2 regions of the Stenotrophomonas thermophila genome follow, and region 1 is predicted to be linked to the other one. Evidence: riboswitches for the same ligand, from Rfam matches in the RefSeq annotation. Region 1 holds a riboswitch; the other holds the start of a gene.
The links. A riboswitch is a leader RNA that binds a small molecule or an ion and turns the genes downstream of it on or off. The one in region 1 is predicted to bind glycine.

Region 1 (11,306 bases):
GCGCGGTGTTGGTGGACAGCTTCACGCTGCGGCCGCTGGCCGGGAAGGTCAGCGGCACGCTGCCGGAGGTGCCGCAGCTCAGCGCGAACGCGCCGCTGGCCAGGTTCACGGTTTCGCTGAACACCACTTCCAGATCGGCCGCAGCCGGGAAGGTGCTGCTGCCCTGCGCCGGGGTGGTGGTGGACACCGACGGCGGCGTGTTCGGGCCTGGCGTGCCACCGCCGCTGAAAGTCTGGCCGTTGTTGCAGCTGCCGAAGGTCTGGCCGGCCGATTCGGCCCAGGTGAAGTGGGTGTACTGGCTGCCGCTGCCGGTCAGCTGCAACGAGGTGCCCGGCGCGGTGCTGTTGGTCTCGGCCACCGGGATGTTCTGGCTGGTCATGCCGGCGGCAGGGCCACCGGAGGCGGTGATGGCGCCCTCATAGCTGAGGAACTGGACCACTTTGCCACTGGCATCGACCAGGGCGATGCCGTCGGTCGGGCCGTTCTGGATCCCGTTGGTCGGGTAACTGACCACGGCGATGGTGGCGCTGCCGCAGCCGGCGGCGGTGCCGGCCGGGACCGGGTTGTTGGCATAGACGGTGGCGGCGGACGGATTGCTGCCGTTGTAGAGGTACAGGCGGTAGCCGGACAGGTCCTCACCGGCAGTGGCTACGACCTCGATCGCTTCGCCGACGTCACCGGCGGCGGTGCTGTCGTCGTAGTGCAGTTCGTTGATGAAGACCTCGGCCTGGGCCGGCGCAGCGGCCAGCGCCAGCAGGTAGGCAGCGGCAAGCGGGGACAGCAATCGCATCGACTCCTCCTTGTGATTGGGAATGCCGGACCGAGCCTAAGGCCGATCCAGTGACACTTTGTCGTAAATGAACGTCAGATGTCTGACAGTGCGACGCTTGTCACCGAAATTGATCTGGACCGACGCCCTGGCCGAGGCGCGCGGGTGGAAAAATTTTTTCATTCGGCCCTTGAAAGGGGGCGGCGGGGCTCCATCTCTGCCCTGCTCCCGACGTTGTCGGGTTTCTTCACGTGCGGTTCTGGCACTCGCCCGGGGCGAGTGCTAACATCGCCGGACTTTTTTAGACCAATCAATCACTTAAGAGGTCTCCTATGAGCATCAAGCCGCTGCACGACCGCGTTGTGGTCAAGCCGATCGAAGCCGACGAAATCTCCGCCGGTGGCATCGTCATCCCCGACTCGGCCAAGGAAAAGTCCACCAAGGGTGAGGTCGTGGCCGTCGGCCCGGGCAAGCCGCTGGACAACGGCAACGTGCGCGCGCCGTCGCTGAAGGTCGGCGACAAGGTCATCTACGGCCAGTACGCCGGCAGCTCGTACAAGAGCGAAGGCGTCGAATACAAGGTCCTGCGCGAGGACGACGTGCTCGCCGTCATCGGCTGAGCCCCGGCGCGACCTGTTCCATCCCCTGATTCCAACACCCAGCCGCCGGGCATGGCCCGGCGCTACCAGATGAGGTAACTGCACATGGCTGCCAAGGATATCCGTTTCGGTGAAGATGCCCGTTCGCGCATGGTGCGCGGCGTCAACGTTCTCGCCAATGCCGTCAAGGCCACGCTCGGCCCGAAGGGCCGCAACGTCGTGCTGGAAAAGAGCTTCGGCGCTCCGACCATCACCAAGGACGGCGTCTCCGTCGCCAAGGAAATCGAACTGGCTGACAAGTTCGAGAACATGGGCGCGCAGATGGTGAAGGAAGTTGCTTCGCGCACCAACGACGACGCCGGCGACGGCACCACCACCGCCACCGTGCTGGCCCAGGCCCTGATCCGCGAAGGTGCCAAGGCCGTGGCCGCCGGCATGAACCCGATGGACCTCAAGCGCGGTATCGACAAGGCCGTTTCGGCCGCCGTCGCCGAGCTGAAGAACATCTCCAAGCCGACCGCCGACGACAAGGCGATTGCCCAGGTCGGTACCATCTCGGCCAACTCGGACGAGTCGATCGGCCAGATCATTGCTGACGCGATGAAGGAAGTCGGCAAGGAAGGCGTCATCACCGTTGAAGAAGGCTCGGGCCTGGACAACGAGCTGGACGTGGTCAAGGGCATGCAGTTCGACCGCGGCTACCTGTCCCCGTACTTCATCAACAACCAGCAGTCGCAGACCGCTGACCTGGATGACCCGTTCATCCTGCTGCACGACAAGAAGATCTCCAACGTCCGCGACCTGCTGCCGGTGCTGGAAGGCGTCGCCAAGGCCGGCAAGCCGCTGCTGATCGTGGCCGAGGAAGTCGAAGGCGAAGCGCTGGCGACCCTGGTGGTCAACACCATCCGTGGCATCGTCAAGGTCGTGGCCGTCAAGGCCCCGGGCTTCGGCGACCGTCGCAAGGCGATGCTGGAAGACATGGCCGTGCTGACCGGCGGCACCGTGATCTCCGAAGAAGTCGGCCTGTCGCTGGAGAAGGCCACCATCAAGGACCTGGGCCGCGCCAAGAAGGTGCAGGTTTCCAAGGAGAACACCACCATCATCGACGGCGTCGGCGACAAGGCCAACGTTGATGCCCGTGTGGCGCAGATCAAGACCCAGATCCAGGACACCTCCTCGGATTACGACCGCGAGAAGCTGCAGGAACGCGTGGCCAAGCTGGCCGGCGGTGTTGCCGTGATCAAGGTCGGCGCCTCGACCGAAATCGAAATGAAGGAAAAGAAGGACCGCGTCGACGACGCCCTGCACGCCACCCGTGCGGCCGTTGAAGAAGGCGTGGTTCCGGGCGGCGGTGTTGCCCTGGTCCGCGCGATCACCGCGCTGGCCGGTCTGAAGGGCGCCAACGAAGACCAGAACCACGGCATCCAGATTGCCCTGCGTGCGATGGAAGCCCCGCTGCGCGAGATCGTTGCCAACGCCGGTGACGAGCCGTCGGTCATCATCAACAAGGTCAAGGAAGGCACCGGCAGCTTCGGCTACAACGCGGCCACCGGCGAGTTCGGCGACATGCTGCAGTTCGGCATCCTGGACCCGACCAAGGTGACCCGTTCGGCGCTGCAGAACGCCGCCTCGATCGCTGGCCTGATGATCACCACCGAAGCCATGGTGGCCGAAGCTCCGAAGAAGGACGAGCCGGCCATGGGCGGCGCCGGTGGCATGGGCGGCATGGGTGGCATGGGCGGCATGGACTTCTAAGTCCTCGCCCCTGGCATTGGGATGCCGGCCCTGGGTCGGCATACCTTCCCGTTGTAGAGAAGAACCCCGCCGCAAGGCGGGGTTTTTCTTTTTGGGCGATGCGCGGGCTTGGCCGGACCCGGCCCCGCATGCTCCGCACAGCGTGGTTCCATGGGCGAAAATCGATTATGATTAGGCACCTAATCACATGGTGGCCGGCATGCTGGAAGCAAAACACACCGCTCTGCTCAAGGAAGCTGCGCGCCGCGGCGAGGTAAACCTGCCCCAGCTGCGCCTGTGCTTCCAACTGCTGTCACTGTCTGCCGCCATCGACCACGACTGCGCCGCACGGCTGGCACCGCATGGCCTCAGCGAAGGCCGCTTCATCGTGTTGTTCCTGCTGCACGGGGCCGGTGGCTCGCTGCCGCCGCATGAGCTGGCCGAGCGTGCCGGCGTGACCCGCGCCACCATCAGTGGCCTGCTCGACGGCCTGCAGCGCGAAGGCCTGCTGCAGCGCCACAGCGATGCCGAAGATGGCCGCCGCCTGCGGATCGTGTTGACCGCACAGGGGACACGCCTCGCCGAGGCGCTGTTCGAGCAGCACACGCAGTGGATCGGGGGCCTGTTCAACGGGTTGGAGGCCGACGAACAGCAGCAGCTTTCACGGTTGCTGCACAAGGTCTGGCAGCACACCGATGCCGGGCGGGAATCCGCTGCATGAGCGCGCCCATTGCGGCCGAACGCCTGCGTGCGCTCAGCACCGGTCGCGTCGCCGCCACCCACCTGGCCGAGTGCCTGGCGGTGGATTTCGCCGAACTGCTGCACGTCGTGGCACCTGTGCTCGAACCGGACGCACTGCAACGCATGCGCGACGCCGCAGGCAAGGGCATCACCCAGCGCATGGCATTGGCCGCCCGCCTGCTGCGCGACAGCGGACAGGGCGATCCCGCGCAGTGGCGGGGCCACGCCTCCGATACGGTGCGTGGCTGGGCCTGCTACCTGATCGGCAGTGACGCCGGCACGCCCCTGGCAGGGAAGCTGCAGGCGATACGAACGCTGGCCGATGACCCACACTTCGGCGTGCGCGAATGGGCCTGGCTGGCACTGCGCACGGACATCGTTGCTGCACCGCTGCAGGCGCTTGGGTACCTGCAACCGTGGACGCAGGAAGTATCGCCGTACCTGCGCCGTTTCGCCTGCGAGGCGCTGCGTCCCCGGGGCGTCTGGGCTACGCATATCGCGCTGTTCAAGCAGCAGCCTCAACACGCAGTGCCGTTGCTGGACGCGCTGGCCGACGACCCCGAGCGCTATGTGCAGGACTCCGTCGGCAATTGGCTCAACGATGCCGGCAAGACGCAGCCGCAATGGCTGCGTGGGCTGTGCGCACGTTGGCAACGCGAGCACCACAGCGATGCCAACGCCTACATCCGCAAACGCGCCATGCGATCACTGCGGTAATGGCGGCCGCTGGCCGGCAATCCCATGAACCTCAAGGAAGAACCGCAATGGCCCACACCTTTATCGAGCTCTACACCGCCACCCCCGCCTGGACGGCGCTCTCGCCCGGACAACGCACCGCCTTCTTCGCCCGCATCGGTGAGGGCATGCAGCGTTTCGACCCGGAATGCATCAGGCCGGTGGCCATGGGCCGCATCGCTACGGACGTGCCGTGTGGCACCGGCGAGCAGTTCTATGCGGTCTGGCACTGCGCCAGCCGCGAAGCGGCCGACACGCTGGTGGCCGGGATCGCCGCCACCGGCTGGCATGATTACTTCACCACCACCCATGCCATCGGTGAGGTGGACAGCATGGGCCAGCATCTGGCCGACCTGGCCGCGCTGTAGTGGTACGGCGGCGGCCTGCGATCCCCGGCATGGGCGGCACATGCGCCTGTCACCGATACACGGTAAACAGTGCGTTGCCCATGTCCATCCGCAGGGACGTTGATCATGCAGAGCAAGCTCGAGGTCACGCTGTTCGGTCCGCTTGGCGAGTGCCCGGCATTGCAGTTGCCGGGGCAGGAGAACCCGTCGGTGGCCATCCCGGAATCGGCCCTGCGTCGATTGGTCTCCGACCTCTACACCGCACGCTCCCTGCTCAACCCCGAGCAGCTGGACGAGGCCCGGCAGGAGCTGGATCGGGTGCTGGAGCGCTGGGCCGATATCCACGAAGGCCTGCTGCTGGACGTTGAAGTGCATGGCAGCCGATAGGCCGCCGCTGCGCTCGGGCAGCGTCCCAGTTGCGGATGAAACATTTTGCACTGCGCAAAAGCTGTGCTATCAATAGATCCCATGAACGCAGCCGCTACCCGTTTTTACTGGTATTACTTTCCGAAGCCACTGGCGGAGGAAGGACTGCGCTCACCCTGAAGAAAGCTTCAGACGCATTCCCGAAAGCCGCCAGCGAACCTGGCGGCTTTTTTCATGCCGCCACGCTGGGGACCCCCAACGTTCCGGAGATCTCCTGCAATGCCCCCGCACACCGACGACCTGCGTATCCGCACCATCGAACCGCTGACACCGCCTGCCCAGCTGCTGGCGATGCTGCCCTGTGACGATGAAGCCTCCGGCACCGTCAGCGCCTCGCGCGCAGCGCTGCACCAGATCCTGCACGGCCGCGATGACCGCCTGGCGGTGGTGGTGGGCCCGTGCTCGATCCACGACCCGAACGCCGCCATCGAGTACGCCCAGCGCCTGAAGCCACTGCGCGACGCGCTGGCAGGCGAGCTGGAAATCGTCATGCGCGTGTATTTCGAGAAGCCACGCACCACGGTGGGCTGGAAGGGCCTGATCAATGACCCGGACCTGGATGGCAGCTTCAGGATCGACAAGGGCCTGCGCATCGCCCGTGGCCTGCTGCGCGACATCAACAAGCTTGGCCTGCCGGCGGGTGTTGAATTCCTCGACGTGATCTCGCCGCAGTACATCGCCGACCTGGTGGCATGGGGCGCGATCGGCGCACGCACCACGGAAAGCCAGGTGCATCGCGAACTTGCGTCGGGGCTGTCGTGCCCGGTCGGCTTCAAGAACGGCACCGATGGCAACGTGAAGATTGCCGCTGACGCCGTAGGTGCTGCGTCCAATCCGCACCACTTCCTGTCGGTCACCAAGCAGGGCGGCACTGCCATCGTGTCGACCACCGGCAACCCCGATTGCCATGTGATCCTGCGTGGGGGCAAGCAGCCGAACTACGACGCAGCCAGTGTTGCCGACGCCTGCCAGGCGCTGGCCAAGGCCAAGCTGCCGGCGCGCCTGATGATCGATGCCAGCCATGCCAACAGCCTGAAGAACCCGGAGAACCAGCCGAAGGTGATCGAGGACATTGCTGTTCAGCTGGAAGACGGCGAACAGCGCATCGTGGGCGTGATGATCGAGAGCCATCTGGTCGGTGGCCGCCAGGAACTGGTGGAAGGCCAGCCGCTGGTCTACGGCCAGAGCATCACCGATGGGTGCATCGACTGGGACACCACCGTGACGGTGCTGGAGCGACTGGCTGCGGCCGTGCGTGCCCGTCGTGAAGTGAAGGTGTCCGAAGCAGCGTGAATGAAGCCGCCTGATGGCGGCACGTGTGTGGATGGTGGCCAGCGCCTGCGGGGGTGCGGCCGCGATCAGGGCCGGCCGGAGTTGGAGACCGGCCCATCTGCACCGGCGATGCGCCTGGCGCTGCGCGTGAGCGGCAGCGCCAGGTCCATCGCCGGGGTGGTGCGGATTGCGCCGCGCGAACCTCAATGCACTTCGTCGTGGTACACGAACTTCGGCATTTCCCAGCGGAAGTGGATCGCCAGCAGGCGCAGCGCGAAGCCGCCGCCGAGGCAGCACAGGATCGCGGTGGCGTCGGCCACGCCCCAGTGCAGCAGCAACAGGTAGGCCGCGCCGGTCAGCAGCGCGATGATCGCGTACAGCTCCTTCTGGAAGATCAGCGGCACCTCGTTGCAGAGGATGTCGCGCAGCACGCCGCCGAAGGCACCGGTCAGCATGCCGGCGATCAGCACGATCGGCATTGCATGGCCGGCCTCACGCGCGATCGAACAGCCGATCAGGGTGAAGGCGATCAGGCCCAGGCCATCGAGCACCAGGAAGGTGCGGCGGAAGTGGTGCATCCAGCGCGCAACCCAGGTGGCGATCAGCGCCGCGCACACGGTAAAACCCAGGTACTCGGGATGCTTCACCCAGCCCAGCGGGTAATGGCCAAGCAGGATGTCGCGCAGCGAACCGCCACCGAGAGCGGTGACGCAGGCGATCATGACCACGCCGAACAGGTCCATGCGGCGGCGGCCGGCGGCCAGTGCGCCGGTCATGGCTTCGGCGGAAATGGCAATCAGGTAGATGATGGACAGCAGCATGGGACAGGCTCCGGGCGCGGTGGGGCCGGCCATGCGCGACGACCGCCACTGCCTGCGCAATGACGGAATGACGATGACCGGTGCCGCTCCCGCTGTCCTTTTGCCTGAGAGTTCAGCGGCATGGGCCGCGTGCCCCTTCGGCGGATCGTCCCGGGCGTGCCCGGTGACCTCTCTCCAGCTCGGCGAGTCGAATGCATGGTTGGTGGGATTCCAGCCCACCGGCCTGAGCGATCATGGGAGCCTGCGCCTTCGGCGGGCGCCAGCGCGGCGCCTCTCTCCTGCATTCGGGCGCCAGTATATCCGCTGCAGTGCAGCACGGCATAATCCGGGCATGGCCCCGTCCCTCCGCCCGTGGTTCCTGTATCTGCTCGAATGCCGCGATGGCAGCTATTACGCCGGCATCAGCACCGATGTGGACGCGCGCTTCGCCGCCCACCAAGCCGGCAAGGGCGCGCGCTACACCCGGGCGCGGCCACCGCTGCGCGTGCTGGCCGTGCGCCAGTACCCGGACCGGGCCGCCGCGTCACGGGCCGAATGGCAGCTCAAGCAGCAGCCGCGCGAACGTAAGCTGGCCTGGCTGCAGGCCCCGGATCCTGCGCTTCTGTAGAGCCGAGCCCACGCTCGGCTCCGGGTTCTGTAGATTCACGCCATGCGTGGATGGGCTGCCGGGCCATGCGATGATCGCTCCGCGCCAAGCGCTGGAGACCCGGATGTCCACCTTTGCTTTTCAGCACGACCGTCGGTCATTGTCGTCGCTGTGGTACCCGAAACCGAAGGCGCCGTGAACGATGCGCGCCGCCGGCAAAGCATGGATCTCCGTCGTCGTGCTGGTCGCCGGCATCGCGCTGTTGCCTGGCCTGCTGTACCTGCTCGGGCTGGCATTGGCAGGGGGTCGGCCGAAGCCGGCCGACCGCGCGCCCAGTGGTATGGCTGCGTGCAGCAGTGAACCACGCGCGGGATACCAGCCGATGAATCCCTGGCGTTTCGCCGCGCAGTTCTTCGACAAGGACGTGATGAAGAAGAAGGTGCCGGAAGTGGAGCGGGAGGCCTTCTGGATTGCCCGACGCCACCTGTGGCGGCAACCACAGCGCGGCATGCTGCGCTGGCATCTCAGTAGTACCGCATTGACGATCTGGATCACCCGGCATTGGAGTACCGCGCAGATTGCCGACACCGCGAGGAAGGAGGACTTCTGCCGGACCGGGTCGAAACGGTGGGTGCCGGGCGCCCCGATGAGGAAGTAGAGCCACGCCGTGCGTGGCTGAGCTCCATGCGGCATGCACAGACAGTCATCCACGCATGGCGTGGATCTACCGCACCGGTCGGGGAGGCGCGAGTGCACTCCTACCGCCTCGGCCGACGGTCGTCCTGGTCATCACCGAAGATGATGCGCGCGCTGCGCTGGTAGCTCCAGTACGCCACGGCCCAGTTCAGCAGCACCACGATGCGGTTGCGGAAGCCGATCAGGAAGAACACGTGCGCGGCCAGCCAGAACCACCATGCCAGTACACCAGACAACTGCAGCCGGCCCAGGTGCACGATCGCGGCCATGCGGCCAATGGTGGCCAGGTTGCCGTAGTCGGCGTACTTGAACGGCCCCGGCGCCGCCTTGCCATGCAGGCGCGCGCGGACCACCTCGGCCACGTACTTGCCCATCTGCTTGGCCGCGGGCGCCACGCCGGGAACCGGCTTGCCGTCGGCCTGGTTCAGTGCGGCCAGGTCGCCGGCCACGAACAGCTCCGGGTGATCGGGCAGGGTCAGGTCCGGTTGCACCGGCACGCGGCCGGCGCGATCCAGTGGCACGTCCAGCGTGCGCGCCAGCGGTGAAGCGGCCACGCCGGCGGCCCAGACCACGGTGCGTGCCGGCACGAACTGATCACCGAGCGTGAAGCCCTGGCTGTCGATGTCGCTCACCGGGGTACCGGTCAGCACTTCCACGCCCAGCTTTTCCAGCTGGCGGCGTGCTTTCAGCGAAAGTACTTCCGGGAACGAGGACAGCACGCGCGGCCCGGCCTCGATCAGCCGCACCTTGGCGCTGGCTGGATCGATGTGGCGGAATTCGTTGCGCAACGTATGCCGCGCGATCTCGGCCAGGGTGCCGGCCAGTTCAACACCGGTGGGACCGCCACCGACCACCGCGAAGCTCAGCCATGCGGCCTTCTTCGCCGGGTCCGGTTCCGCCTCGGCGCGCTCGAACGCCAGCAGCAGCTTGCGGCGCAGCGCGATCGCATCGTCCAGCGTCTTCAGGCCGGGCGCATCATCGGCCCACTGGTCGTTGCCGAAGTAGGCGTGGGTGGCGCCGGTGGCCAGCAGCAGGCTGTCGTAGTCCAGCGTGCTGCCATCGGCCATGCGGATCTGCCGGGCCTGCTTGTCGATGGCGACCACTTCGCCGAGGCGGACTTCCACGTTGCGCTGGTGGCCGAGGATGTGGCGCAGCGGTGCGGCGATATCCGGCGCGGACAGGCCGGCGGTGGCCACCTGGTACAGCAGCGGCTGGAACAGATGATGGTTGCGGCGGTCGACCAGGGTGATGCGTATGCGCTCGCGGGCCAGGGCACGGGTGGCCCAGAGACCGGCAAAACCGCCGCCGACAACGACCAGGTGGGGAACGCGCTCGCGACTCATCGACTCACTCCAGTGGGGGCATCGGGGGAAGCGCCTGGCATCTTCGCACGGCGACTGCCTGTCACGTCAGCGCCCGCGTGGATCGGCGATACTCGGGTTCAGGCAACGGCCCGTGAGGAGCCCATGAGCGAACCGGAAAAGCGCATCGCCCTGTTGATCGACGCCGACAATGCGCCGGCCTCGAAGATCGACGAGGTCCTGGCCGAAGTCGCCCGCTACGGCGTGGCCAACGTGCGCCGCGCCTATGGCAACTGGAAGAGCCCGCGGTTGAAGGGCTGGGAAGCGGTGCTGCACGAATATGCGATCCGCCCGATCCAGCAGTTTGCCTACAGCAAGGGCAAGAATGCCTCGGACATGGCGATGGTGATCGATGCCATGGACCTGCTCTACGCACGCAACCTTGATGGCTTCGCCATCGTCTCCAGCGATGCCGATTTCACTCCGATGGTGATGCGCCTGCTGACCGATGGCGTGAAGGTGTACGGCTTCGGCGAGAAGAAAACGCCCGAGCCGTTCGTCAACGCGTGCTCGAAATTCACCTACCTGGAAGCACTGGGCCAGACCCACGCCAGCGTGCCGGATACCGAACAGGCGTCCAGCGAACAGGCCTCGAACGAGCCGGTGGCCAACGATGATGCGCGCCCGCGCAAGAGTGGCGCGGAGATGCGCAGCGACACCCGGCTGGTGAAGATGCTGCGCCGCGCGGTGTCCTCGGCCGAGGGCGAGGACGGCTGGTCGCATCTGGGGCCGGTTGGCAGCCAGATCGGCAACCAGGCCTCGTTCGATCCGCGCAACTATGGTTACGGGAAGTTGAGTGACCTGTTGGCGGCGATCGGCCTGTTCGAACTGAAGAAGGACGGCAAGTCGTCCTACGTGCGCGCGCTGCCAAAGAAGAACCGGTAGTGCCGGCCGCTGGCCGGCAACGCTGGATGCAAGATCCCGCATCCGGCACGCACACACCCCACCCGATCAGGCGTATCGTTGCCGCTCGCATTGCCAGCAAGGAAAAACCCGCATGTTGAAGATCTGGGGCCGCCGCAATTCCAGTAACGTCCGCAAGGTGCTGTGGTGCGCCGAGGAGATCGGCCTGCCGTATGAATCCATCGAAGTCGGTGGCAGCCACGGCGGCACGCAGACGCCGGAATACCAGGCGATGAATCCCAATGGCCTGGTACCGGTGATCGAAGACCATGGCCTGCCGCTGTGGGAATCGAACGCCATCGTGCGCTATCTGAGC
Region 2 (11,306 bases), on a different contig from region 1:
CCCGCTGCCGCCGCTGTTCCAGGGCGGTGCCAACGACGGCTTCCATGAAGCGATCGGCGACACCATCGTGCTGGCGATGACGCCCAAGTACCTCAGCTCGATCGGCCTGGTCGATGCGCCGACCGAAAGCCGCGAAGCAGTCATCAACAACCAGATGCGCATGGCGCTGTCGGGCGTGTCGTTCCTGCCGTTCGGGCTGATGATCGACCGCTGGCGCTGGGGCGTGTTCGATGGCTCGATCACCGCCGACAACTACAACAAGGCATGGTGGGACCTGAAGGCCAAGTACCAGGGCGTAGCCCCGGCCAGCACCCGTGGTGAAGAATTCTTCGATCCGGGCGCGAAGTACCACGTGCCGGGCAACACCCCGTACACCCGTTACTTCCTGGCGCGCATCCTGCAGTTCCAGTTCTACAAGGGCCTGTGCGACGCCTCGGGGTACAAGGGCCCGCTGCATGAGTGCACCTTCTACGGCAACAAGGAAGCCGGCCAGAAGTACTGGGCGATGCTGAGCAAGGGTGCCAGCCAGCCGTGGCAGGCCACGCTGAAGGAGCTGACCGGCACCGACAAGCTCGATGCCGGCCCGATGATCGAGTACTTCACCCCGGTCAACGAGTGGCTGAAGCAGCAGAACGAAGGCCAGATGTGCGGCTGGCAGGCCAACGCGGCCCCGGCGGCGAAATGAGAAAAGGGGCGGGTCCGCGAGGATCCGCCCCTTTCTGGTAGTGCCGGCCGCTGGCCGGCAACTGCACGGTGGAAATCCGTCTGGCAGCCGGCCAGCGGCCGGCTCTACCGCAACAGCGATCAGCTGTTCTTCTTCGCTGCCATCGCTGCAGCCAGCTCGGCCTTGAACTCCTCGAAGGTCTGGCCCTTCTCCTTTGCTTCGGCCTGTGCGGCATCACGCAGCGCATCGGAGTACATCAGGCGCACCGGCGTGCCCTTGCGTTCGTGCAGCTCACCGGCCTGCATGATCAGCGCCAGCACCTGCGCAGCGCTCTCGCTGTGGCCGGCGATGCGGCCGTCCATGCCCAGCACCCATTCGCCGTCGCGGCGCACGACACCGGCCAGCAGGGTGCGCTGAGCATCGCGCAGTTCGGCATGCGGTTCCACCGGCGACGCCTGCGCGGCGGCCTTGTTGGCGGCCTGCTTTTCCTGGCGACGGCGCTGGTCGCGGCGGGTCTTGGAACTGGTGGACATGGTGCGGTACCGCTGCGAAGGGGGGCGCAAGGATAGCGCACCCCGCCCGCAGCGCTGCTTCACGCGTGCTCGATCCAGTCCGGTCAGTCCAGCACCTTGCCATGCCGCCAGTAGCCCATGAAGGTGATCGCGCGGCGGTCCAGCCCGCAATCGCGCACGAGGTGGCGGCGGATCGCCATGACCGCCCCCGCCTCACCCGCCACCCAGGCATACAGCGGACCGGCCACGCGGGTATGGGCCTGCTCCCAGAGGATCTGCGTATCGACGTCGATCTCCTCCAGCGCATCGTTGGCAGCCACGCTCGAGGTCGCTGCCAACCGCGCCTGGACCGCCTGCAGCAACGGCTGTCCGTAGGCGGCTTGCCCGCGCGGCAGCCAGACCAGCTCGGCGCTGGAGGGCGCCTTCAGGTGCACCGCATCACCGGCCTGCGCCACCTCCAGCAGCGCCAGCGTGCGCGGTGGGTCGACCATGGCCGCCAGTTCCTCAAGAATTCCGGCCACCGCCGGCAGCGCGGTTTCATCCGCCACCAGCAGCACCTGGCCGACTCCCGCCGGCGGTTTCCATTCCCAGCCTTCGCTGCTGTCAGCACAGTCGGCATCGGGGGCCAGCAGCACTACGCGGTCGCCCGGTCGCGCGTGGATGGCCCAGCGCGAGGCCGGCCCGGTCTCGCCATGAAGCACGAAATCAACGTCGACCTCGCCCTGCTCGGCGCGCAGGTGGCGGATGGTGTAGGTGCGCATGGGCGGGCGCTGGTCGTCCGGCAGCGCCCGGTAGCGCGGATACCAGTCCTCACCGCTGGGCACCTGCGGCACGTCCTGGCCGGGCAAGGGGAAGAACACCTTGATGCGCTGGTCCGGGCCTTCGGTCTTCATCCGCGCCACGTCGGCACCAGTGAACACCATGCGGTCCAGGGAAGGGGAAAGAACGCGGCGCTCCTTCAGCGCCACCTCGAACAGGCGATAGGTCTGCTGCGCAGCCATGGGGGAACCTCATGCAACGACATCGGATCGGCTGGCTGTCGTGCATCCACGCACCGGCTGGCTGGAGTGCCCAGCCTAGTCCGGTCGTTCCTCGCCGCAAGCGTTGCGGGCATCGCGGCCTGCCCTACCCCTGCGCGCTGCTCAATGGCCCGTGCAGGCTGCCTGCGCCGCGCGTTCACGCTGGTGTTCCCAGTACCAGAACACGAATCCGGCGCCGAAGAACGCGGCCTGGCCCAGCGCCAGGTGCAGCGGGCTGGCACTGAGCAGCGGCGACACCACGCCGGCCACCACGGTGCTGATCATCAGTTGCACAAAGGCCTGCAGCGACGAGGCCAGGCCGCGCTGGTGCGGGTACATGTCCAGCACCGCCAGCGCCAGGATCGGGAAGATCAGTGCCATGCCCATGCCGCCCAGGAAGATCGGCAGCACCGCCCACGGCAGCACGAACTGCGGCGACAGCGCCACGTAGCCGACATTCAGCAGCACCGACAGCGCACACAGGCCGAAACCAATGGACACCTGGCGGGTGGGCGTGGTGTGCCCGGCCATGCGCCCGGACAGGAACGAGCCGGTGGTCATGCCGCCGATGGTGGGGATGAACAACCAGGCGAAACCGCCCTCGCCCAGGTGCAGGTGCTGCATCACGAACACCGGTGCCGAGGAGATGTACAGGAAAATGCCGCCGAAACCGATGCTGCCGGCCAGCGCCAGGCGCAGGAACCGCGGGTTGAAACCGATGCGCACGTAATCACGCAGCAGCACGCGCGGCGACAACGGCACCCGTGCCTCCACCGGATGGGTTTCCGGCAGGTAGCGTGCGGTGGCCGCCAGCAGGAGCAGCGCAAACACCACCAGGAACCAGAAAATCAGTGGCCAGCCGGCGCCACTGAGCAGGATCCAGCCGCCAATGATCGGTGCGATGGCCGGAGCGATGCCGAACAGCATCGATACCTGGCTCATCAGGCGCTGCGCGTCGTGTCCGTGGTACAGGTCGCGGATCACCGCGCGGCCGACGATCATGCCGACACCCGCCGACAGGCCCTGCAGCGCGCGGAACGCCAGCAGCGTGGACAGGTCGGTGGACAGCGCGCAGCCGACCGAGGCGCCGACGAACACCACCAGACCGCCGAGGATCACCCGCTTGCGGCCCCAGGCATCGGACAGCGGGCCGTGCGCCAGACTCATCAGGCCGTAGAACAGCAGGTACACGCTGATGGTCTGCTGCACCGCCACCTCGTCCACCGCCAGGCGCTGGGCCAGCTGCGGGAACGCCGGGAAGATGGTGTCGATCGAGAACGGGCCGAACATGGCCAGGCCGGCGAGCAGCAGGGCCATGCGGCGGGTGGAGGGAGCAACGGCGGCGGTCATGAAGGAAGCGTCCGGCAGGGCCATGCGCGGCACGCACGGCGGGCGCCGGTCCCGCTGCAACGGGGACGGCGCCAGATGAATTCGGGTATCCGCCCATCATAGGTGGGGATTGCGCCCGATGCCATGCAGCGGTGCACAAAACGCACGGCCGGGCCATCGGCCATTCAGCCGCGGGCCCGCGCCGGGGCGCGGCCAGCGGGCCCGCAACGGGCTATAATCGGCGGGCAACACGGTGGGAGAAGCGGAACACCGCTGCCGAAGGCGCAACGCCCGTAATCGCTCAGGCCCGATACCACCCGTAACAGAACTCTGGAGAGACCGGTTCGATCCGGCGCCGAAGGGGCACGAAGCCGCGGTTTTCCGCGCTTCCAAACTCTCAGGCAAAAGGACAGAGGGGCGCCCCGCAGACCGCCGACCGGCGGCTTGTGCCCGTGCGTGTGCCCTTTCCTGACGGATCCTTCGCCATGTCCCAGAACACCCCTTCCCTGCGTGAGCTCGAGCACCACAATGCGTTCGTCGAGCGCCACATCGGCCCCAACGATGCCGAGATCGCGCAGATGCTCGACGTCGTCGGCCACGCGTCGCTGGATGCGATGACCGATGCCATCGTGCCGGCCAAGATCAAGTCGCCGGCGCCGCTGGCGCTGCCGGAGTCGATGACCGAAGTGCAGGCACTGGCGAAGATCCGTGCGATCGCCGACAAGAACACCGTGCTGCGCAGCTTCATCGGCCAGGGTTACTACGGTACCCACACGCCGAACGTGATCCTGCGCAACATCCTGGAAAACCCGGCCTGGTACACCGCCTACACCCCGTACCAGGCGGAAATCTCGCAGGGCCGCATGGAAGCGCTGATCAACTTCCAGACCCTGTGCGCCGACCTGACCGGCATGGAAATCGCCAACGCCTCGCTGCTGGACGAAGCCACCGCCGCCGCCGAAGCGATGACCCTGGCCAAGCGTTCGGCCAAGTCGAAGTCGGACACCTTCTTCGTGCACGATGCCGTGCACCCGCAGACCCTGGAACTGCTGCGCACCCGCGCCGAGCCCATGGGCATCGTGCTGCGCGTCGGCACCCCGGCCGAGGCACTGGAAGCAGAAGCCTTCGGCCTGCTGCTGCAGTACCCGGACACCTTCGGCCAGGTCGGCGACTACAAGGCGCTGGTCGATGCCGTGCACGCACGCGGCGGCCTGGTGGCCGTGGCCACCGACCTGCTGGCCCTGACCCTCCTGGCTGCCCCGGGCGAATGGGGCGCGGACATCGTGGTCGGCAACAGCCAGCGTTTCGGCGTGCCGTTCGGCTTCGGTGGCCCGCACGCCGCCTTCATGGCCTGCCGTGACGCCTACAAGCGCTCGATGCCGGGCCGCCTGATCGGCGTTTCGGTCGATGCCCAGGGCAACCCGGCATACCGCCTGACCCTGCAGACTCGTGAGCAGCACATCCGCCGCGAGAAGGCCACCTCCAACATCTGTACCGCACAGGTGCTGCTGGCAGTGATGGCCTCGATGTATGCGGTCTACCATGGCCCGGAAGGCCTGATCCGCATCGCCCGCCGCACCCACCGCCTGGCCGCCATCCTGGCAGCGGCACTGCGCAACGCCGGCGTACAGGTCGGTGGCGACTTCTTCGACACCCTGCACGTCACCGGCGTGCACGCCGATGAGATCCACGCCAAGGCACGCGCCGCCGGTTACAACCTGCGCGCGATCGACAGCGACTCGGTCGGCATCAGCCTGGACGAGACCGCCACCCGCGCCGACGTGGTCGCGCTGGCCGCCGTGTTCGGCGCGCAGGCCGACATCGATGCGCTGGACGCCAGCACCGCCGACGCGCTGCCGGCGGGCCTGCTGCGCCAGTCCGCGTTCCTGACCCACCCGGTGTTCAACACCCACCACAGCGAGCACGAACTGCTGCGCTACCTGCGTTCGCTGGCCGACAAGGACCTGGCGATGGACCGCACGATGATCCCGCTGGGCTCGTGCACCATGAAGCTCAACGCCACCGCCGAGATGATCCCGGTGACTTGGCCGGAGTTCTCGCAGATCCACCCGCTGGTGCCGGCCGACCAGGCGCTGGGCTACAAGGAACTGATCGACACGCTGGAAGCGATGCTGGTCGAATGCACCGGCTACGACGCGGTCAGCCTGCAGCCGAACTCCGGCGCGCAGGGTGAGTACGCCGGCCTGCTGGCGATCCGTGCCTACCACCGCTCGCGCGGCGAGGGCCATCGCGACATCTGCCTGATCCCGGATTCGGCGCACGGCACCAACCCGGCCTCGGCGCAGATGTGCGGCATGAAGGTCGTGGTGACCAAGACCGATGCCAACGGCAACGTCGACGTCGAGGACATCCGCCTCAACGCCGAAAAGTACAGCGACCGCCTGGCCGCGATCATGATGACCTACCCGTCCACGCACGGCGTGTTCGAGGAAGAGGTGGTCGAGATCTGCGAGATCATCCACAAGCACGGCGGCCAGGTGTACACCGACGGCGCCAACATGAACGCCCTGGTCGGCGTGGCCAAGCCGGGCAAGTGGGGTTCGGACGTTTCGCACCTGAACCTGCACAAGACCTTCTGCATCCCGCACGGCGGTGGCGGCCCGGGCGTCGGCCCGTGCGCGGTCAAGGAGCACCTGGCCCCGTTCCTGCCGGGCAAGCTGGGTGACAACGGCCCGGTCGGCATGGTCAGCGCGGCCAGCTTCGGCAGCGCCTCGATCCTGCCGATCAGCTGGATGTACATCGCGATGATGGGCCGCGAAGGCCTGCGCAAGGCCACCCAGGTCGCGCAGCTCAACGCCAACTACATCGCCAAGCGCCTGGCGCCGCACTTCAAGACGCTGTACACCGGCCGCAACGGCCTGGTGGCGCACGAGTGCATCCTCGACGTGCGCCCGCTGGAGAAGACCAGCGGCATCGGCGCCGAGGACGTGGCCAAGCGCCTGATCGACTTCGGATTCCACGCCCCGACCCTGAGCTTCCCGGTGGCCGGCACGCTGATGGTCGAGCCGACCGAGAGTGAGTCGCTGCACGAGCTGGACCGCTTCATCAACGCCATGATCCAGATCCGAGAGGAAATCAGCGCGATCGAAGACGGCCGCCTGGACCGCGAGGACAACCCGCTGAAGAACGCGCCGCACACTGCCACCGCAGTGACCGCCAGCGAGTGGACCCACGCCTACCCGCGCGAACTGGCTGCCTTCCCGCTGGCCAGCCTGAAGCAGAGCAAGTACTGGCCGCCGGTGGCACGCGTCGACAACGTGTACGGCGACAAGAACGTGATGTGCGCCTGCATCCCGGTCGATGCCTACAAGGACGATGAAGTCGAAGCGTGATTGACGGAACGGCCCGCGCAAGCGGGCCGTTTTCGTTTACGGTAGCGCCGGGCCATGCCCGGCGAGCGCAGCGGCTGAACCGATCACGGGTCCGGCATCTGCCCCAGGCTCAACTGCCACGACACCCCGAAGCGGTCCTGCACCCAGCCGTAGCGGTTGCTGAAATCGTACTCGCCCACCGGCATCAGCCAGTGGCCGCCCTCGCCCAGCACGCGTGCCGCGCGCTCGAACTGCTCTGCGCCGGAGCACTCGACGAACAGCGAGATCGACGGCGAGAAAGTGAAGTCGTGCACGTCCAGGCTGTCGAAGCACAGGTAGTGGGTGCCACCGAGCAGGAAGATGGCCTGGCGGACCTGCCCGGGCACGCCGGCACCGGCGCCGTCCGGATGGCGCTGCATTGCCAGCAGGCGGAAATCGGCGAAGGCCTCGGCGTACAGGGCCAGGGCGGCCTCGGCCTGGCCCGTGAACATCAGGAAGGGACGGCTGCGCAGCATGCGGTACTCCCGGTCGACGGGCCGCTGGCGGCCCACCTGCGCACAGTGCCACGCGGAGTGTGTGCCTGTTGTAGAGCCGAGCCCATGCTCGGCTGGCGATCGCGCAAACAGCAGCCTCGACCATAGGGTCGGCTCTACAGAATCACGCCTCGCGCATGCGCCGCGCGATGGCGCTGCCGGCGGCGATGGTGGCGGTCAGCGCCACCATCGACAGGAACTGCAGGCGGGTGTGCGACTCGCTCAGCAGCAGGCCGAAGATCAGCGCCAGGATCGCCAGCGCGCAGCAGGTCAGCCACGGGAAGCCCGCCATGCGGAACGGCAGCCGGATACCCAGGCGATCCGCGCGGCGGCGCAACACCAGTTGTGAGACCAGCGACAGCGTCCACACCAGCAGGCAGGTCGAACCGACGATGTTCAGCAGCACCGGCAGCACCCGGTCCGGGAACAGCAGTTCCATCACCGTGGCGGCGAAACCGAACAGCACGCTGGCCAGCACGGCAATCACCGGCACCTGGCGCGGATCGGTCCAGCCCAGCACGGCCGGGGCTTCACGTCGCTGCGCCAGTGAATACATCATGCGCGAGGCGCCGTAGAGGTTGGCATTGAGTGCCGACAGCAGCGCGATCACCGCGATCAGGGTGATGGCGGTGCCTGCACCCGGAATACGGGCAATGTCCAGCACCGCGGCGAAGGGCGACTTCAGCGCCTCGCTGGTCCACGGCACGACGGCGATGATCACGCTCAGCGAGCCGATGTAGAACACCAGGATGCGCCACGCCACGGTGCGGATGGCACGGGCGATGCTGCGCTCCGGATCTTCGGTCTCCGCCGCCGCAACGGCCACGATCTCGGTGCCACCGAAGGCAAAAACGACAACCAGCAGTGCAGCGCCAATACCGGCCAGGCCCTTCGGCGCGAAGCCACCATGCTCGGTGAAGTTGCTCAGGCCCGGCGAGGTCACCTGCGGCAGCCAGCCCATCAGCAGCGCCACGCCGATGGCGATGAAGGCCAGGATCGCCGCCACTTTCAGGATGGCGAACCAGAATTCGAACTCGCCGAAGTTCTTCACCCCGAGCAGGTTGATCGCAGTAAAGAACAGCATGAAGGCCAATGCAGCCATCGGCACCGGCACCGCGGGCCAGACCGTGGCCAACAGCCCGGCCGCGCCTACCGCTTCGGCGGCGATCACGATCACCAGCTGCACCCACCACAGCCAGCCGACCGTGGCACCGGCGGTGGCGCCCATGGCGTCGGCCGCGTACACCGAAAACGCGCCGCTGGTCGGTTTGGCCGCCGCCATCTCGCCCAGTGCGTTCATGACGATGATCACCAGCGCGCCAGCGACCAAGTACGAGACCAGAACGGCCGGACCGGCCGCCTGCACACCCACGCCCGAACCGAGGAACAGCCCGGCGCCGATGGCGCTGCCCAAGCCCATCATGATCAGCTGGCGGGGCTTGAGCGAATGTCCGAGGCGGGACGGCGAAGCGGTCGGAATCGAGTTGGGCATCGGCAGGGCTGGCGGCGGGCTACAGGGGCGACACCTTACCCTGTCCCATGCCCGCGCGGATAGGCACAGCGCAGCAGGCGGCTCAGGCCAGTGCCGGCTCGCCGACACCACCGCCGATACGGGCACGATAGGCACGCGGCGAGAAACCGGTTTCAGCCTTGAACTTGCGGGTAAAGGCGCTCTGGTCGCTGAAACCGCAGGCCTGGCCGATGCAGGTGATGCTGTCATCGCCATGCAGCAGGTGCATGGCCATCTGGATCCGCAGCCGGGTCAGCACCTGCTGCGGGGTCATCTGGAACACCTTGCGGAAGCTGCGCTCCAGCTTGGACAGCGAGAAGCCGGTGATGTCCAGCAGGGTCTGCATGCGCACGTTCTCGGCGTAGTGCGCGTTGAGGTGGGCCAGCGCCAGCCGCAGCTGCTCATACTGGGTGCCGAGGCTGTCCTTCTGGCCCAGGTCGCGGGAAATGCCGATCAGGCCCTCGATGGCGCCATCAACCAGCAGCGGACGCTTGCAGGTCAGGCACCAGCCCGGTTCGCGGTTGGCGAACAGGTGCAGCTCCATCAGGTTCTCGATCACCTCGCCGGACAGCACACGGGCATCCTGGTCGACATAGTCCGCGCTGAGGCCGGTCGGGTAGATCTCGGCCGCGGTCCGCCCGATGACGTCCTTGCGCGCGCGCAGGCCCAGCCGCCGCAGCATGGTCTGGTTGACGTGGGTATACCGTCCCTGGCGGTCCTTGATGAAGAACAGCACGTCCGGGATGGCGTCGAACAGGGCTTCGATGTCGGCGGGCTCGACTCGCATGCGGCAAGCATACCCGAGCCCGCTTTTGCCCGTACGTTCACCTTTGCCGGACCTCGGTTTAACGGGCCCGGTTCCAGTGTCGTGGTTCTCTTTGAGCATCCGGAGCCAACGTCAATGGCCGCCAGCAAGCCGACCGGCAAGCGCGCAACCACCCACGCCGAGAACCACCACCGCGGCAACGGCGATGAACTGCACCAGCAGGCCGGGGGCAGTCATCCGGCGATGACCACCGATCAGGGCATCCCGGTGGCAGACAACCAGAACTCCCTGCGGCAGGGACCTCGGGGGCCTACGCTGCTGGAGGACTTCATCCTGCGCGAGAAGATCACCCACTTCGACCATGAGCGCATTCCCGAGCGCATCGTGCACGCACGTGGCAGCGCGGCGCATGGCTACTTCGAGTTGACCCGGTCACTGGCCGCCCATACCCGCGCGCGCATCCTGACCGAGGTGGGGGTGAAAACACCCGTATTCACCCGTTTCTCGACCGTGGCCGGTGGCGCAGGCTCGGTGGATACCCCGCGCGACGTGCGCGGCTTCGCGGTCAAGTTCTATACCAGGGAGGGCAACTGGGACCTGGTCGGCAACAACATTCCGGTGTTCTTCATCCAGGACGCCATGAAATTCCCGGACCTGGTGCACGCAGTGAAGATGGAACCGGACCGTGCCTTCCCGCAGGCCGCCTCGGCCCACGACACCTTCTGGGACTTCATTTCGCTGATGCCCGAATCGATGCACATGATCATGTGGGCGATGAGCGACCGCGCCATACCGCGTTCGCTGCGGATGATCGAAGGCTTCGGTGTGCACAGCTTCCGCCTGCTGAACGAGGCCGGCGAGTCAACGTTCGTCAAGTTCCACTGGCGGCCCAAGCTGGGTATCCAGTCCACGGTCTGGGACGAAGCGCTGAAGCTGCAGTCGGCCGACAATGACTTCCATCGCCGTGACCTGTTCGAGGCCATCCAGCGCGGCGACTTCCCGGAATGGGAACTGGCGGTGCAGTTGTTCACCGAAGAAGACGCCGACGCATTCCCGTTCGATCATCTGGACCCGACCAAGATCATTCCCGAATCGCTGGTGCCGTTGCAGGTCATCGGGCGCATGGTGCTGGACCGCTGGCCGGACAACTTCTTCGCCGAGACCGAGCAGGTGGCTTTCTGCCCGGCCAACGTGCCACCGGGCATCGACTTCAGCAACGACCCGCTGCTGCAGGGGCGCCTGTTCTCCTACCTGGACACCCAGCTGCTGCGCCTGGGCGGCCCGAACTTCCACCAGATCCCGGTGAATGCGCCCAAGTGCCCGTTTGCCAATCATCAGCGCGACGGCCACATGCAGATGCAGGTTCCCAAGGGCCGGGTGGCCTACGATCCCAGTTCGCTGCAGGAGGACACCCCGCGCGAGACGCCTGCCGGATTCCGCAGCCATGCCAGCGCCGACGATGGCCGCAAGGGTCGCACCCGCGCGGAGAGTTTCGCCGACCACTACAGCCAGGCCCGCATGTTCTTCCGCAGCCTCGAAAAGCCGGAGCAGGCGCATCTGGCATCGGCGCTGGTGTTCGAGTTGTCCAAGGTGGAAACGCTGAAGGTGCGGGTACGCACCGTCAGTCACCTGCGCAACATC

Region 2: linked by a shared signal. The riboswitch ahead of gcvP (aminomethyl-transferring glycine dehydrogenase) and the one ahead of BN1263_RS00350 (trimeric intracellular cation channel family protein) in region 1 are both predicted to bind glycine.

What each region holds. Positions count from the first base shown of each region.
Region 1 is NZ_CVIW01000001.1:72,055-83,360, reverse strand. It holds gene BN1263_RS00390 (endonuclease) at 1-790, opposite strand, end outside; gene BN1263_RS00385 (co-chaperone GroES) at 1,102-1,389, shown strand; gene groL (chaperonin GroEL) at 1,474-3,123, shown strand; gene BN1263_RS00375 (MarR family winged helix-turn-helix transcriptional regulator) at 3,323-3,823, shown strand; gene BN1263_RS00370 (DNA alkylation repair protein) at 3,820-4,560, shown strand; gene BN1263_RS00365 (DUF6616 family protein) at 4,608-4,946, shown strand; gene BN1263_RS00360 (hypothetical protein) at 5,052-5,312, shown strand; gene BN1263_RS00355 (3-deoxy-7-phosphoheptulonate synthase) at 5,571-6,644, shown strand; gene BN1263_RS00350 (trimeric intracellular cation channel family protein) at 6,827-7,444, opposite strand; glycine riboswitch at 7,529-7,632, opposite strand; glycine riboswitch at 7,646-7,735, opposite strand; gene BN1263_RS00345 (GIY-YIG nuclease family protein) at 7,776-8,051, shown strand; gene BN1263_RS00340 (hypothetical protein) at 8,233-8,688, shown strand; gene BN1263_RS00335 (NAD(P)/FAD-dependent oxidoreductase) at 8,789-10,069, opposite strand; gene BN1263_RS00330 (NYN domain-containing protein) at 10,193-10,972, shown strand; gene BN1263_RS00325 (glutathione S-transferase family protein) at 11,085-11,306, shown strand, end outside.
Region 2 is NZ_CVIW01000019.1:22,540-33,845, reverse strand. It holds gene BN1263_RS10335 (M2 family metallopeptidase) at 1-685, shown strand, start outside; gene BN1263_RS10330 (hypothetical protein) at 805-1,197, opposite strand; gene BN1263_RS10325 (siderophore-interacting protein) at 1,281-2,177, opposite strand; gene BN1263_RS10320 (multidrug effflux MFS transporter) at 2,319-3,545, opposite strand; glycine riboswitch at 3,845-3,947, shown strand; gene gcvP (aminomethyl-transferring glycine dehydrogenase) at 4,010-6,877, shown strand; gene BN1263_RS10310 (VOC family protein) at 6,961-7,371, opposite strand; gene BN1263_RS10305 (amino acid permease) at 7,514-8,881, opposite strand; gene BN1263_RS10300 (helix-turn-helix transcriptional regulator) at 8,964-9,686, opposite strand; gene BN1263_RS10295 (catalase) at 9,801-11,306, shown strand, end outside.